DNA from 3 places in the Mucilaginibacter sabulilitoris genome. Region 1 is predicted to be linked to each of the others. Evidence: riboswitches for the same ligand, from Rfam matches in the RefSeq annotation. Region 1 holds a riboswitch; each other region holds the start of a gene.
What was found. A riboswitch is a leader RNA that binds a small molecule or an ion and turns the genes downstream of it on or off. The one in region 1 is predicted to bind cobalamin.
Positions count from the first base shown of each region.

Region 1 (5,569 bases):
CCATCCTGGTGAATATAGTGCTTGTTGGCGGCAACACTTTCTGCGGTAGCAGGCACTTTAGAACCACCTGCAGGCACCAGTAAATGCTCGCGGCCTTTACCCTCGGTCCTGAAAACGCTGTCAATTAAACCGGTACCGTCAGTTGTGGGTTCAATTAATACCGCTCCTGCCCCATCACCAAAAAGGATACAGGTATTCCTGTCTTTATAATTAATAATGGCGCTGTTTTGGTCAGCACCAACAACAATAACCTTTTTATAACGGCCACTTTCAATTAAACTGGCACCCATAGTAAACGCGTACAGAAAACCACTACAGGCAGCGTTAACATCAGTTGCCCAAGCGTTGGTTAAACCACCTTTATCACAAACAATACTTGCGGTTGATAACAGCAAATGATCGGGTGTTGAGGTAGCTATAATTACGCAATCAATTTCGTCTGGAGAAACTTTAGTATTTTCAAGCAAATTTTTTATGGCCCAGTTAGCCATGTCAGAGGTAGCAAGCGATTTGTCGGTTAAAATTCTTCTTTCCTTAATTCCAGTCCTTGAAACTATCCATTCACTGTTAGTTTCAACCATTTTTCCTAAATCGCTGTTACTTAGGATATTATCCGGAACATAACCACCAACACCCGTTATAACTGCGCTACTCTTTAACTTCATAAATACTAAATTCTTCAAAAAACAGGCAATTATACGGAAATTGCCTGTTTTACCCGTCAGGAAACTGTTGTTTCTACAACTAACTGACGAAGTTGTTTTGCTGCCTGCACCATATTTATCAACGCGGTTTGGGTTTCGGGCCATTTGCGCGTCTTTAAACCACAGTCGGGGTTAACCCATAAATTGGCTGGCGGAAGTAAAACAGACGCCTTCTCGAGCAGGCTCACCATCTCCTCAACCGTAGGTACCCGTGGCGAGTGGATATCATACACTCCCGGACCAATTTCATTTGGATATTTAAAATCCGAAAACGCGGCCAGCAGCTCCATTTGTGAGCGCGAGGTTTCTATCGTGATCACATCGGCATCCATATCGGCAATGTTGCCAATAATGTCATTAAACTCGCTGTAGCACATATGGGTGTGGATCTGTGTTTCGTCCCTAACGCCGCTGGCCGAAATCCTGAAGGCCCGCACGGCCCAATGTAAATAAGCCTGCCAATCTTTTTTACGCAACGGCAAACCTTCGCGTATGGCAGGCTCGTCAATTTGTATCACTTTAATACCGGCTTTTTCCAATGCAACAACCTCATCACGGATGGCCAGGGCAATCTGGTAGGTAGTTTCGGATCTCGGTTGGTCATCCCGTACAAATGACCATTGTAATATGGTAACCGGACCGGTGAGCATACCTTTCATCAGCCTGTCGGTGTTGGCCTGTGCAAAACTGCTCCAGCGAACCGTCATATCCGCGGGGCGGCTTACATCACCATAAATTATCGGCGGCTTAACACAGCGGCTGCCGTAACTTTGTACCCAGCCATTTTTGGTAAATAAAAATCCATCCAAACGCTCACCAAAGTACTCAACCATGTCGTTACGCTCAAATTCGCCATGTACAAGCACATCGAGGCCTATCTCCTCCTGCCAGCGTATGGCATCAATGGTGGCCTTTTCTATCTCAGCATCGTACTGATCTGCACTAAGCTCACCTTTTTTAAGCCGTGCCCTGAGCGAGCGGATATCGTTTGTTTGAGGGAACGAGCCTATGGTAGTTGTAGGGTACAGGGGCAGTTTAAAGCGTTGCTGCTGTATTTTTTGACGCGCGCCAAACGTACTGATACGCTGAGCATCAGCATCGGTAATAGCAGCCGTACGTTGCTTTATGTCCTGTTTATGGATAAGTTTTGACAGGTTACGGCTCGATATAGCCTGCAAATTATTTTGCAGCAATTGGTTATTACCCTCAATAATTTGCGCAAGCTCATTAACCTCGTTCAATTTTTGTTTGGCAAAAGCCATCCAGTTTTTTATTTCGGGATTGATGGAGGTTTCCAGGTCAAGATCAAACGGTGTATGCAGCAAAGAGCAACTGGGCGCTATCATCACCCTGCCGGCACCAAGCAAAGCTATAGCTTTTTTTAGGTGAGATAATGACCTGATGTAATCATTTTTCCAGATATTGCGGCCATCAACAACGCCTAACGACAGGCTGAGTTTTTCGGGCAGCAAGGTCAACACCTCATCTAATTGTTTCGGTGCCCGTACCAGGTCAATATGCAGCGCGCTTACCGGCAGGTTTACAGCCAACGCTATATTATCCTGCAAGCTCTCGAAATAAGTGGTTAACAGCAGTTTTAAATCGGGGCAGCTCTTGCTGATTTCCTTATAAGCGTAGACAAAAGCTTCTTTTTCTTCAGAAGTAAGGTCAAGCGCCAGGAAGGGTTCATCCATTTGAACCCAAACGGCACCATATTCTTTAAGCCGTTTTAATACTTCAATATAAACCGGCACCACTTTTTTAATCAGGTTTATCCGGTTAAAGCCCGCTTGCTTCTCTTTACCCAGCAGCAGGTATGATACGGGGCCTATCAATACCGGTTTAGGTGTCGTACCCGTATGCTGCTTCGCCAGCGTAAATTCATCAAAGATCTTTTCAGAAAACAGCCTAAATTGCTGGTTTTGTACAAATTCGGGCACAATGTAATGATAGTTGGTATCAAACCACTTGGTCATTTCCATCGCGGTAATGTCGAGCCCGTCTTTCTGGTAACCCCGTGCCATGGCAAAATACAGATCGATCTCGGTATTGGCTTTGTTTTGGGTTAATACAGGCGTATAACGCTCGGGGATAACACCCAGCATTAACGAGGTATCGAGCACCTGGTCATAAAAACTGAAATCGTTACAGGGAATGAGGTCGATACCAGCATCGGCCTGGGTTTTCCAGTTTCCCACGCGGAGTTTACGGGCCACGGCAAACAGTTCATCTCGGCTGCTTAGGCCTGCCCAGTACTGTTCACTGGCTTTTTTGAGTTCACGGAGGGCACCTACACGAGGATACCCGAGGTTGTTTTTGAGCATACGCATAAAACTTTTTTGGTTAAACATTAAATTGAATTAATGCTCCTTACGGTTTTCGGTATGCTTTCGGGAAATGGTAATAAAAGGTAAAAGCAATAACATACAGGCTGATAAAAGCCGGCAGGTTATCCTTTTTCTTTGACTACTGCTTCAAAACGCGAAAGCATTGTCTTTTATACATTGGGGCAAGTATCCTGGCTTGTAACATTGTTGTCGTCCTTCTCATCCTGTTTTGGTTAGGATAATGGACCTTATTAATGACAACAACTTTTTGTGTTACTTACAGTTGCGCGACAGCCCGTGATTTGCACACGGTTCCTTTTTAATTCCTGCTAAAAACCTGGCAGGAAACCTCATTGCTGAAAAAAAGTAAAGAACTTTATTGAAAGCAAATATATGGAATGGGAATGATATGCAGATTGCGGATGTGCAGATTTTTGCAAGGCGCATAGTGGACTCACCCCGCCTGCGCTACGCTGGCACCCCTCTCCCCGCTTTGCGCAGAGAGGGGGTTTGGATAAGCATCATCCCCATCCCTCTTCCGCCGAAAATGAAGTAATGAGTGGGGAATCGATTCATTTATAATATCTCCAGATCCTCGCCGGTTATGTTCATGGTCTCTTTGTCGGTATTATCGCGATGGTAATACCCAAACAGTTGTCTCTCCTTTATAATGGTGGCAACCTCTGGTGGTACATATTCCTCCCATCCATTGGCGCCCTGCTTAATAAGCTGCAGCACATTATCGGTATCAACATTAAGGTTGTTTTCGTTATAATGTCTTATATCCTCTATTTTGTTATTAGCTATCAGGTAACGGTACAAATCTATAAGATGTGGCGGCGGATAAAACCGCAGGCTGTTGCAAATTATCCCATCGCGTTGCGTTGGATAAATAAATAATTTTACATTACGGCTAAACAAGGTGGCAAAAGACTCCAGGATACCACCTGCCAGATCTTTATAATGTTCTTCAGAAAAAATATATTCCAGGTTAGGATAACCCAATACTACACCTAATTTTAGTTTGGTGATTTTTGACAGGTAGGCTACCAGCTTATAATATTCATGAAAATTGGATATCAGTACTGTTTGCCCCAGCGAACTCAGAATATCAACCCGGTCAAGAAAATCCTTTTCATCAATTTCGGCATTTTCACCCCCGTTTCTTTCTTTCAGGGCCTGCAGGGTGAGCTCTGTAATTACTGTAACGTTTTCTTTATCAACATCGGGCTCCTGCATAAATTGTTTTACGCCGGTATTGAGCATATCTAAATGCACATTAATGAGCGGACGGAAACGCCCGCGTATCACCACGATATGTTTTTTGTACAACACCTCTGAAGGCTGCAGATTTTGCCCCTGCGGGCTAAAAACCGCGGCATCTGAAAAGCCATACTTTACCAGGTACAAACTCATCAGCCTGTTATCTACCTTGCTAAACTGAGGGCCTTCAAAACGGATCATATCAATCTGGATGCTGTCTTTTGACAGGTTGTCCATCAGTGAAAGTAAAAATACCGTTGGTACCTCATGATAATAAAAGCAGGCATACATCAGATTAACACCCAGTATCCCTACAGCCTGCTGCTGCAGATTGTTATCGTTGTCTAATAATTTTACGTGCAGCACTACATCATGGAATACACCATTAGGTTCCAGCTGAAAGCGTACCCCCATCCAGCCGTGACCTTCGTTTGTTTTGTGATAATTAAGCGCCGAGAACGTTCCCGAAAATGCAAAAAAGGTTGAAGTGTCGCCGCGTTGTTCCGCCAGGCGCTCTATTATTAATCCGTACTCGTGGTCGAGCATTGAGATTAACCGCTGCTCGCTTACATAACGCTTTACCTGTTGTACACCATAAATAGCATCAGAAAAGGTCATGTCATAGGCCGACATGGTTTTGGCAATAGTGCCCGATGAAGCTCCTGCTTTAAAAAAATTGGCCGCCACATCCTGTCCCGCGCCTATTTCAGCAAATGAACCGTAAATTTTAGGATCGAGGTTAATGGCAAGAGCTTTTTGTTTTGTACCTATATATTTGTTGTGAATGATTTCCATACACCCGGGGATTTTATTAGTAGTTTGTGCAACTGTCACATGATGAAAAGACGCGCAAAAATACGATTTTTTAGCGGGACGTAGGTTTAGAAATATAAAATGGATGTTAAATTTTAAGATGGGTGACCGCCTGGATGTCCTGTGCAATTAAATTATAAATACTTAAACAACATTAAGCATCCGATTATTTTAATTCTGACACAAACTCAACTGCTTTAAAACCAAATCTGGGGGGGGGGGATAATTAACAAATCACTTGGTTTGTTCTTCCCTTAGGGAACTATGAAAACCCTAAGGGAAAGAAATGCTAACCTTTTTTAAAATACCGGTTTTTAACAAAGGATTTAATCATGATACCTGCCACGCTGCAGGCTACCAGTAGATAAACAATTAGGATGTGTTTCTGCATTTGGTTTATAATTTCCCTAAATGTAACAGGTATGATACAAGTAATGCAAGCGATTTGAAAAATAATCTTTT
Region 1 covers NZ_CP139558.1:2,843,160-2,848,728, reverse strand. Annotated here, with positions in the region: gene SNE25_RS12250 (beta-ketoacyl-ACP synthase III) at 1-665, opposite strand, end outside; gene metE (5-methyltetrahydropteroyltriglutamate--homocysteine S-methyltransferase) at 722-3,028, opposite strand; cobalamin riboswitch at 3,196-3,399, opposite strand; gene SNE25_RS12240 (TonB-dependent receptor) at 3,608-5,089, opposite strand.

Region 2 (5,569 bases), 2.4 Mb from region 1:
GACGGAGCTTTGTTTGTGGCCGACTGGATGCGTAACTGGGTAATTGATCTGCGGTTTGATGAGAACGAAAATTATTTGCGTAATGAATCATTCATGCCATCAACAGGAGATTTCAGGCGGCCAATAGACATGCAATTTGGATCGGATGGCGTGTTTTATATGCTCGAATACGGCTCAGTTTACGGAGCTCAAAATGAGGACGCCCGTTTGGTGAAAATTGAATACAACACCGGCAACCGTGCCCCGATAGCCAAAGCAGGTATAACCGATACGGCTATGCAATCACTGTATCAGCATACCAAATATCTTACTGCCGAACTTAAAACCATGCCGGTTAAAAAAGAAATAGCCGGGCAGGCCCCGCTAACCGTTAGTGTTAACGGCCAGGGCAGTAAAGACCTGGACGACGATGACCAGATAACCTATCAATGGCTGTTTGACGGTAAAGTCGTTGGGGCGACAACCTCATCGGCCAAATACACCTATACCAAACCCGGAACGTACAAAGCCATACTTAAAGTAACGGATAAGGCTGGCCTGGTTGGCAGGGATACCATTATGGTGAGAGTAGGTAATACTGTACCATCTGTCAGGATTGCCAGTGCCGATAATGAATCGTTTATATGGAAAGGCAAGCCGTTTAAATATAATGTAGTGGTTAAGGACAAGGAGGATAAAGTAATAGATCCTAAACGTGTAAAGCTGTTTTATATCTACAATCCACAGCCGTCGACCGATAATAAGACGGTTAAAAACCTCGCGGCATTGTCGGCCACGGAGGTGAGCTACCCTGGCAAAGCGCTGATGGCGGCCAGCGATTGCAAGTCGTGCCATACCATTAATAAAGTAGCGGTAGGGCCAAGCTTTACAGCTATAGCCAACAGGTATAAAACCCAAAAAGGATCAACTGATAAGTTATCAAAAAAGATTATTGCGGGCGGAGCAGGCAGCTGGGGGACAGAGCACGTAATGAGCGCTCACCCACAATTATCTGCGGCTGATACAAAAGAAATTGTAAAATATATTTTTTCACTGACCGACAAAAAGAACAAGGCTATACGTTTACCATTGCATGGTACATTAAACCTTAAATTTAATGACGCAGAGCCTCGTGGAGAATATACCTTACTGGCATCATATACCGATAAAGGGGGCAAGGTAGTTGGCCCATTAACCGGTACGGATGTAGTTACCCTGCGCAATGCCAATGTAAAAGCAGTTTACGCTGATGAGTTGAAGGGCTTTAACCGGTTTAAAGATGATCTTTCGGCAGGTAACCATAAATCGTATGTAATGTTTAAAGACGTTGACTTGTCGAACATCAAAAAGTTTGTTTATCAGTATGCCTCAAAAGATGCCGCAGGCGAAATTGAGGTGCGTATTGATTCACAGGCCGGTCCGGTGATCAGTTCTGCCGAATATGCTGAAACAGGCGACTGGAAAAAAACGAATTGGTTAACCGGGGAAGTACAAAAAACAATATCCGGAAAGCACGATATTTACTTTTTTGCCATTAAACACACCAAACCAAGTGATGGTATATTGAGTTTAAAAGATATCCAGTTTCAATAGATAAAATATATAATCCTGTTTTTATGAAAAGATATTCAGTTTTCTTTAGTGTTTGGATTGCGGCGGCTTTGGGGCACTCACATGGCTTTGCTCAAAGTGGCAAGCCACTTTTTACCAGCGCCTTTGGCGTTCAGGCTTACACCTTCCGTAGTAGTATGCCGACGGCTACTGCGGCTGTTTTAGATACCATTAAAGCCTTTGGCATAACCGAACTGGAAGGAGAGGGACCTAAAGGTATGCCCAAAGAGGAATTTAAAAAACTCTGCGATGAGCGTGGTATCAAAATACCATCCATAGGTGCAGGATATGATGATATTGTTAAAGACCCAGAAAGCGTGGTGAAAATGGCTAAAACATTGGGTGCAAGTTATGTTATGGTAGCCTGGATACCTCACAAAAAGGAATTTACACTGGAAGATGCCAAAAAAGCCGCAGCCGATTTTAACCGCGTTGGTAAAATATTAAAACAAAGCGGACTTACCTTTTGCTATCATAACCATGGTTACGAATTTGGTAAGTACGAAGACGGAACCCTGTTTGATTATATTGCCAAAAATACCGATCCTAAATATGTGTCGTTTGAGATTGATATTCTATGGTCATTTCATGGCGGGCAGGATCCGGCGCAGCTGATCAATAAGTATCCTTCGCGCATGAAGCTGATGCACCTGAAAGATATCAGGAAAGGTGTTGCTAATGACTTAACCGGTGGCACCGATACTAGGAACGATGTGGCGCTGGGAACAGGACAGATCAATATACCGGAAGTGTTAAAGGCGGCAAAAAAAGCTGGCATCAAGCATTATTTTATTGAAGATGAAAGTCCGTCATACAGTACCCAGATACCGGTAACCATTGCTTATATTAAAAGCTTAACTTATTAACCAATACCCCATGGCTGATAACTCATTAAACAGAAGACAAGTGTTAAAAACTATTGGTTTGGCGGCAGGCGCAGCTGCTTTGGGCGGCACGGCTTCGGCAGCAATTAAAGTGGAAAAAAATGACCATGATTTTCTGTACTCCTTAAATATGAGCACCATAAGGGGGCATAACCTTGGTTTTGTTAAAGAGCTGGAAACAGCAGCTAAAGCGGGTTATACTTCGGTAGAGATATGGATGGATACACTGCAAACTTATCTTAAAAATGGGGGTACACCCGCTGAAGCTAAAAAGATAATTGACGGGCTGGGTATTACGGTACAGAACGCGATAGGCTTTGCCCAATGGATAGTTGATGACGAAGCGACCCGCAAACAGGCATTAACACAACTGCAGGGCGAAATGGAGCTGCTGGCTAAAATTGGCTGCAAAAGAATAGCCGCCCCACCGGCCGGTGCCACCAAAGGTGAAGTAATAAACCTGGATGTAATTACCGAACGTTATCTCACCATATTAAAAATGGGTAGAGAAACCGGCGTAATGCCTCAACTGGAAATGTGGGGCGGCTCGGTAAATCTTAAACATATAAGCCAGGTAATGTATGTGGCCATCCAATGCGGCGATGCCGATGCTCGTGTGCTGCTTGATGTATTTCACGTTTATAAAGGCCAGTCAGCGGTAGAAAGTTTGCAATTTGTGGGCAAACCTGCGCTGGAGATTTTTCATGTAAATGATTATCCGTCGGGTATCAGCCCGGAGCAAATATCAGAGCCCGACCGCGTATATGTTGGAGACGGCGTGGCTCCTGTAAAACGTATTTTGCAATTGGTTAAAAAGCCGCAGAGCCCACTTATTATATCATGCGAAGTGTTTAATAAAAGCTATTATGCCCAGGATGCCTTGCTGGTAGCTAAAACCGCGCTCAAGAAAATGAAGGCCGTAACGGCGGAAGTTTAGTCTTTCTTTAAAAGGGGGGATTAATCTTATTCCCCCTTATTTTACCTCCTTTGGGGTATCAATAAATAAATTTCACTGTATTTTTTATTTCTATATTTGCATCGCTTTTGGTTCCCATTACCATAATTGGTTTTGGGATTAAAAGGGAATCCGGTGTAACTCCGGAACTGTCCCGCAGCTGTAAGCTCTTTTTAACCGATGTCCATTCTTTAGCCACTTTTCGCCTTGTGCGGATGGGAAGGCCGGAATATCGGGGAGTAAGTCAGAAGACCTGCCATTGCATTATATGTATTCATAGCTTTCGGGGATTGAAGCTGGAATGAGGATACCTCACGCGTATTTCCATTTGTTATACCCTGTTTGCTGTTTGTTTAATTTTTTACGAACAGAAAATATTGCAACACCTGTACCATTATTTGCGTACGCTGGTTTTACCTGTTTGCTTTGTAGCAATGCAGGGAGTGTTTTGCGGCAACCTGTTGGCGCAAAACTCAGACACAGCACGATCAGTATCAAAAGATACCTTAAAAAACCACCATCTTAAGGAGGTTTCCATACGCGCCGCGCGCTTATCCCTCCGCAATATATCGGCCACTCCAGTGCAGATACTTAGGGGCACAGATCTCGAAAAACTGAACAGCCTTTCCGTTGCCGATGCGCTCAGGTTTTTTTCGGGTGTGCAGATAAAAGATTATGGCGGCATAGGTGGGCTCAAAACCATTAACGTGCGCAGCCTGGGCACCAATCACGTAGCTGTTTTTTATGATGGCGTGGAATTTGGCAACGCCCAGAATGGACAGGTCGACCTCGGCAAATTCTCGCTTGATAATATTGAAGAAATAGACCTGTATAATGCGCAAAAAAGCAGCATTTTTCAACCGGCCAAAGGTTTCGCGGCAGGGGCTTCTCTTTACCTGGTTGCCAAACAACCCAATTTTGAAGCGGGCAGCCGTACCAATGGTAAACTCAGCTTTAAAACAGGTTCATTCGGGTTGGTAAATCCGTCATTGTTGTGGCAATATAAGTTGAGCGATAATTTATACAGCAGTATCAGTACCGAGGTAACGCATGCCAACGGCCGGTACAAGTTCAGAACAACCAATGGCAATACTGGTTATGATACTACAGCGATAAGGCATAACGGGGATATTGACGCGCAGCGTGTAGAAGCCGGGTTATACGGTAAACTGAAGGACAGCGCCTCGTGGACACTTAAAGGTTACCTGTACCATTCTGACCGGGGATTGCCAGGGCCTACGGTAAATAACAATTTTGAATCTAAACAGCGGCAAAAGGAAAGGGACGTTTTTGTACAGTCGGGCTATAACAAAAAATTCAGCGACAGTTATAGTCTGATGCTGGGCGCCAAGTACTCAGACGATTATACGCATTATTTTGATCCGGAAATAACTACTACAAGGGGGCTGCTCGAAAATAAATATGATGAGCATGAACTGTACCTGTCGGCAGCTAATAAATTCCGTATTAACTCCTTTTGGAGCGTCGCGCTTTCTGCCGATTACCAGAGGAATTCCCTTGATGCTACACAGAACGACTCGGCCCTGTATCGGTTTGTTCGCCCGGTACGCAATACCATCCTAACAGTTTTGGCTACCGAACTACATTTTAAGCGTTTTAACGCGCAGGCCAGTTTGCTGGGTACGTTTGTAAACGACCAGGTTGATACGCTGCAGGCCGCGGGTAAAAAAACAAAATATACGCCTACGGTGCTGTTATCATGGCAGCCACTTAATAACCCCGATTTCAGGCTGAGAGGTTTTTATAAAAGCATTTTCCGGCTGCCAACTTTTAACGATCTGTATTACACCTTTATAGGTAACTCTTTTTTACGGCCCGAGTATACCAAACAGTACGATTTTGGTTTTACCTATAATAAAACTTTTCGCCAGCATACCCTCATCAACTTCGCTGTTCAGGCCGATGCCTATTATAACCAGGTAAAAGATAAAATAGTAGCCATTCCGGGCCTCAATCTTGCCCGGTGGACGATGTACAACCTCGGTTTGGTGCACATCAGCGGACTTGAAATAAATTCGCAGGCTACATGGCAATTGCCCGGTGAGGTGTTTATCAATACGGGCATCAGCTACACCCATCAAAAAGCGATAGATGTAACCGATCCAACCGATGTTAATTA
Region 2 covers NZ_CP139558.1:5,250,205-5,255,773, reverse strand. Annotated here, with positions in the region: gene SNE25_RS22600 (ThuA domain-containing protein) at 1-1,572, shown strand, start outside; gene SNE25_RS22595 (sugar phosphate isomerase/epimerase family protein) at 1,596-2,456, shown strand; gene SNE25_RS22590 (sugar phosphate isomerase/epimerase family protein) at 2,467-3,411, shown strand; cobalamin riboswitch at 3,502-3,704, shown strand; gene SNE25_RS22585 (TonB-dependent receptor plug domain-containing protein) at 3,807-5,569, shown strand, end outside.
Region 2: another riboswitch for cobalamin. It lies ahead of SNE25_RS22585 (TonB-dependent receptor plug domain-containing protein); the one in region 1 lies ahead of metE (5-methyltetrahydropteroyltriglutamate--homocysteine S-methyltransferase).

Region 3 (5,569 bases), 1.4 Mb from region 1:
TAAGTAATTCATTTACCAAAGCCGGCACACCTATGGAGGCTTTTTCCTGTATTTTGATAAGCGGGCCATTAATCCTTACTTCTGGTATTTTGGGATCAATAATATATTTAGGTACTTCGCGACCTACATAACTGATTAAACCTGCTGCCGGATAAACCGCTAAAGACGACCCTACAAGCATAAATATCTCCGCACTGGTACAAACGCGTGCCGCGGGTTCAATCATTGGTACATCCTCCCCAAACCACACCACATGGGCCCTTAAAGGTGAGCCTAACTCACATACTTCATCCATCCTTAATTCCCATCCATCAATCGGATAAGTAAGCTTAGCGTCAATACTCGATTGGGAGCGGGTAATAATACCATGTAAATGCACTACTTTGGTTGAGCCTGCACGTTCATGCAGGTCGTCAATATTTTGGGTAATGATAGTAACGTCGTATTTTTCTTCCAGTTGAGCCAATGCATAATGAGCAGCATTGGGCTTGGCCTCCAGTACAGATTTGCGGCGTGCATTATAAAATTCCTGTACCAGGACAGGATTGTGCTCCCAGGCCTCTGGTGTAGCCACATCTTCAATATTATAACCTTCCCATAAGCCATCGCTGTCTCTAAAGGTTTTTAATCCGCTTTCTGCACTAATCCCCGCTCCTGTTAGCACTACCAATTTTTTCATTTTTATCAACAAATTATATATCCATAAAAAAAGCGACCTGCTTTGGAGCAGATCGCTTTTCTATTTTAATTCTTTTAATTATAGAGCTAACTGCTTTTTTGTACGTAAAAAGGTATACTTTGTTTTGGCGAGTTCAAAACCGCCAAACATCAAAATTCCAAATACCAGGTTGCCATATATCATATTATACTCAAACGGAATGGCATTCACTAATGATGTACCGTAACCGGCCAACGTATGCGGGTATAAGGTGCCCGGTAAATCAGTTAATAACCAGTGTATCAATACGGATGCAACAGAAGCTAAGGCTACGTTCAATACATTTACTTTTTTCACTAAACTCCCTACCAAAACCATTAAAGCAAATGCCAAATAAGTCCATTCGGCACCGCTATACCATAAAGTTAATTTAGAAAAATACAAATAACCCAAAATGATATCGGTTGTAAATAAAGTAAGTAACACGGTAAGGTAACCTCTCCATTTGCTGGTAAAATAAGCGCCGCCGAAAATAGCGATAGCACCTACCGGGTTAAAATTACTCAACTCTTTATATTCGAAAGCAAGCAGCCTGAACGCGGCAGCTACCACAATCATCAATACCAGAACGATGTTGCGTGTTATATTATCTTTTGAAGTCATGATCAAAAATTTATGCAGTAAAAATACTTATAAATGTATTAAATAAGAAAATATTACTTCTTAACAATGGCAATGGCTCCCGGACTAATACCTGTGGTTAGTGAATACTCTTTTTTACCCGTTTTATCAAAGGCAAAAATTTCTCCATTTGATTTATAGTCCTTAGCATCCGTCACAAACAACTCTCCTGTTTCTTCATCTATTTTAAGTCCGAATGGGGTGATTACCACTGTTCCGTCGCTTATAAAATTTGCCTTTTCTAAAGTTTCTGTCTTTACATTGAATACCTGAATTTTATTGTCGGCGGTAATAAAATAGGCAAAATCACCCGAAGTAATGATCGGCGTGCCATAAGCTGCAGATAGATCACTTTGTTTTTTTACTGCATCAGTGGTTGTGTTGATGATGGTTAATGCTGGTAATATCTTATCAAAATCGCCCATTGAAATTACATATACATCGCCATACTTATCGGCAGCTATACTAACAGGATTTAAGCCAACGGTAATCTTCTTGGTTTCGGTTAAGGTATTCAAGTCGACAACCGATACCGTTTTATCCGGATTACCAAAATCTAAACCACCTGAATTGGCAACATACAGCTTATCATTAGCTACAACCAATTGCTCCGGGTTACGGCCAACTTTTATGTACTTAGTCACGGTAAGCGAAGCAGTGTCGAGCACTGCCACTGTACCATCATAAGATGTTATCAATGCCATATTTTTATAAAACGCTACAGAACGCGGCTGGCGGGCAACTGTATTATCAAATAAATCAAGCTTTTTAATTGATTTTGCAGTTTTAGCATCGGCAACTTCTACTGTACTGGATACGTTTACAACGATGTACATTTTTGAGCCGTATATTTTAATATCATTACCCGTATCGCCCAGACCACGCCCATTAATTGTCTTAAACTTATCTGGAATCAGCTGTTTGTTTGCATAATTATAATACGTTAACGTGCTGTTATTGGCATTAAACGCACCCTGGTTAAGTATATAAATACCCGCTTTATTGGTTAAAGGGTCAATCGGTTTATCATCATTTGGGTTGATTTTATCTTTGTGACATGACGCAAGCGCTGTTATGGCTGCTGCGCCAATGAATAAATTTTTAAGTTTAAATTGTTTCATATTCTTATATTATTAAATTTTTATTTGAATTGTAAACCGGTACGAGCGGCCGGGTAAAGGAAAACTCCTGATAACGGCGTAATTGGCATTAAACAAATTATTTACTTCGACAGCAGCCGTTACCTGCTTAGTTTTGAGCAGAAAATTGTAAACTGCTGATGCATCACTTACCGAATATCCTGATAACAGATTTTCAGGTAAATTTTCACCACTGTAATACCTTGATGATGAAAGGACCTGGTTATAATAAATTCCAAATTGTCTGTGATCAATGCCGGCGTTAATAGCCACAGTATGTTTTGGAGAGTATGGAATTTGCTTCAGGTAAACAGAGCTTGCCGGATCTGATACGTCAATTGCTTTTTGAAAGCTATAATTGGCTGTTAATAAAGCCCGCCAGTTATTATTAAGTTTCGACTGTGTTTTTATGCTTACGTCTATACCCTTAACATCAACCTTACCCAAATTGCTGATAGATGATATATAGGGGTTTTGATTAGGAATAGATAGTATTTTATCGGTTACATTGTTATAATACGCATCGGCAGTAAATGTAACGTAATCAAGCCACGAGTTCAGGCTTTTGGTAAAGGTAGCGCCCAAATCGTATTGTTTGGCAAATTCAGGTTTAAGATCGCGCACCTGTATCGCGAAATAGTAGAATTCATCAAAGGTTGGATAGCGGAACGAGTTTTTATAAAATGCCCTTAACTGAAAATTTGAATTATTAAATGGTTTAAAGGTAGCCATTAACGTGGGCGAGTAAACATTACGCGAAGCCGATGCTTTACCCGTTTTTACCGATTCGTTGATATTACTATTAAGCAAACTTCCCTGGAAACGCCATTTACCGACAATTAAGTTTGACGCTATGGCATTAAGCAAAGTACTTCGTGATGGATAAGCATAATTAGTAATATTGGCATCCAGGTGGGTATAAGCAAAATCAACAGCATAAGAAACCTCCCAATTACTCAGGATATGATAAGCCAGCGTGGCTGATTGATAAACCTCTTTCTGCGTGTATTTATAATTTAGCCCACCCTGGTTATTTAAAAAATCGGGATCGGTGTAATGAGTATATAACCTTGATAGTTTGGTATTTAACAGCAAATGTAAGCTACTTCCCCATAAGTGCTCATAACCTGCCTGTGCAAATATATCCCGGTTCTGCACACGTTGTTTGGAATAAGGATTATAAAATACAACCGCGCCGGGCAGCCCCCTATCCGAGTTATAATAGTTTACATGAAAGTTAAACTGGTTGCTGTCAGATTTTGTCCAGTACAGTGCCGCATCGGCCTGTTGTGCCTTAATATCGCCATTACGCCGGGTGGCTAAAGTATCGGAGCCGTCGCCATTTACTTTATATTTATACTGTCCATCGGCTTTTTCAAGATAGGAATTGACAACTGCCGACCAGTTTTTATTGATCCGCTGCTGCCACTGGATATATGGGTTGATAAGCCCGAATGAACCGCCTTTAATTCCCACAAGCACTTGGTAAGGCTTCTCTGCACCCAACAAAGGCCTTATAGTTTTTATGGATAACAAGCTTGCGGATGCAAATGCCCGGGCTGGTGCGCATATATTATCGGGTTGCCCATTATAAAGTGCTATTGATTGTACATTGTTTAAGTTAAGCCGGCCCAGGTCTATTTGCCCGTTCTGCGCATCGTTTAACTGAACCCCGTCGTAAAATATACCGGTATGATTAGCACCAAGACTGCGCACCAGCACTGTTTTTACGCCACCAATACCACCATAATCTTTAATATTAACACCGGCGAAATTCCTGATGGCATCGGCGACGGTGAAGGCACTGTTGCGGGTAAAATCGATGGATGATATTTGTTGAGCCGGGGTAATGGTTTGTACTTGTGGTATGGTTGAAGTGGAAATGGTTACCTCTTTAAGTTTTTTGGTAGTATCTGTTTGTGCCGATACTTTATTGGGTAATACAATCTGCAACATAAAAACCACAACGCCCAAGCCCGAAGCAGGTAAAAGTTTATAAATACAATGTAAGTTTTTCTTCATGTTGTTGCACGCAAAACATCACCGCACACATAGGACAGAGTAATTTGAAATGAAACACACTAATAGAAGAGCATTTACATTCAAGCCTCAATCCCCGAAAGCTATGAATAACGTATAATGCTACGGCAGGTATTCTGACTTACTCCCCACGTTGTTCTGCCTTCCCATCTGTCTCAACAGATAGTGACAATAAGAGTGAACAATGGTTAAAGAGCTTACAGCTGCGGGACAGTTACGGAATTTCACCATATTCCCTTTTAATTCGTTCAGTAAATACTGAATGAAACCTAAAGCACAGCAAAAGTAGGATAAGTATTAATAACCACAAATTAACATCAGTATATTTATCATGATGAAACTACACTTTACACTTTTATTATTATTTATAGGTACTACCTGTTTGGCGCAGGAACCCGATACTGTTTTTCTAAAACAACTTTTAAAAGCCAATCCCGCGTTGTTTAATAGCATATTAAACAACTCTGCACATAACGAAGTACAGATATTGTACACACAGATTAATCGCGATCAAAACAACATACCTCACTTTAAATCATACAGTTACCGGCTTAATGCAAAGCATTATTTTTATCCGGCAAGTACGGTTAAATTGCCTACAGCCATATTCGCACTTGAGAAATTGAACGAACTGCACGTAAAAGGCCTTGCCAAAAAATCTGTAATGATTACCGACAGCGCTTTTGCGGGACAAACCAAAGTTAAAGCAGATACCTCGTCGTTCAGCGGTTTGCCGAGTATAGAAAATTACATCAAAAAGATATTGTTGGTAAGCGATAATGACGCGTTTAACCGCCTGTATGAGTTTGTTGGTCGCGAAGAGATTAACCAGAAACTAAAGAAATATCAGCTGAACAATACCCGAATAGTTGGTAGGCTGGCCATTGGTGATGCAGGGGAAAGTACACGGCATACCAATCCTGTTGACTTTTTTAATAACGGCAAACCAATTTATCATAAACCGGCGCTGTATGACAATAACGATTATCCCATGCAACTGGAAAACCTGATACAAGGCAAAGCTTACATGGATAGCAGCGACAGATTAGTT
Region 3 covers NZ_CP139558.1:4,238,098-4,243,666, reverse strand. Annotated here, with positions in the region: gene SNE25_RS18280 (SIR2 family NAD-dependent protein deacylase) at 1-679, opposite strand, end outside; gene SNE25_RS18275 (DUF6580 family putative transport protein) at 758-1,321, opposite strand; gene SNE25_RS18270 (YncE family protein) at 1,375-2,460, opposite strand; gene SNE25_RS18265 (TonB-dependent receptor) at 2,473-4,500, opposite strand; cobalamin riboswitch at 4,608-4,806, opposite strand; gene SNE25_RS18260 (serine hydrolase) at 4,850-5,569, shown strand, end outside.
Region 3: another riboswitch for cobalamin. It lies ahead of SNE25_RS18265 (TonB-dependent receptor); the one in region 1 lies ahead of metE (5-methyltetrahydropteroyltriglutamate--homocysteine S-methyltransferase).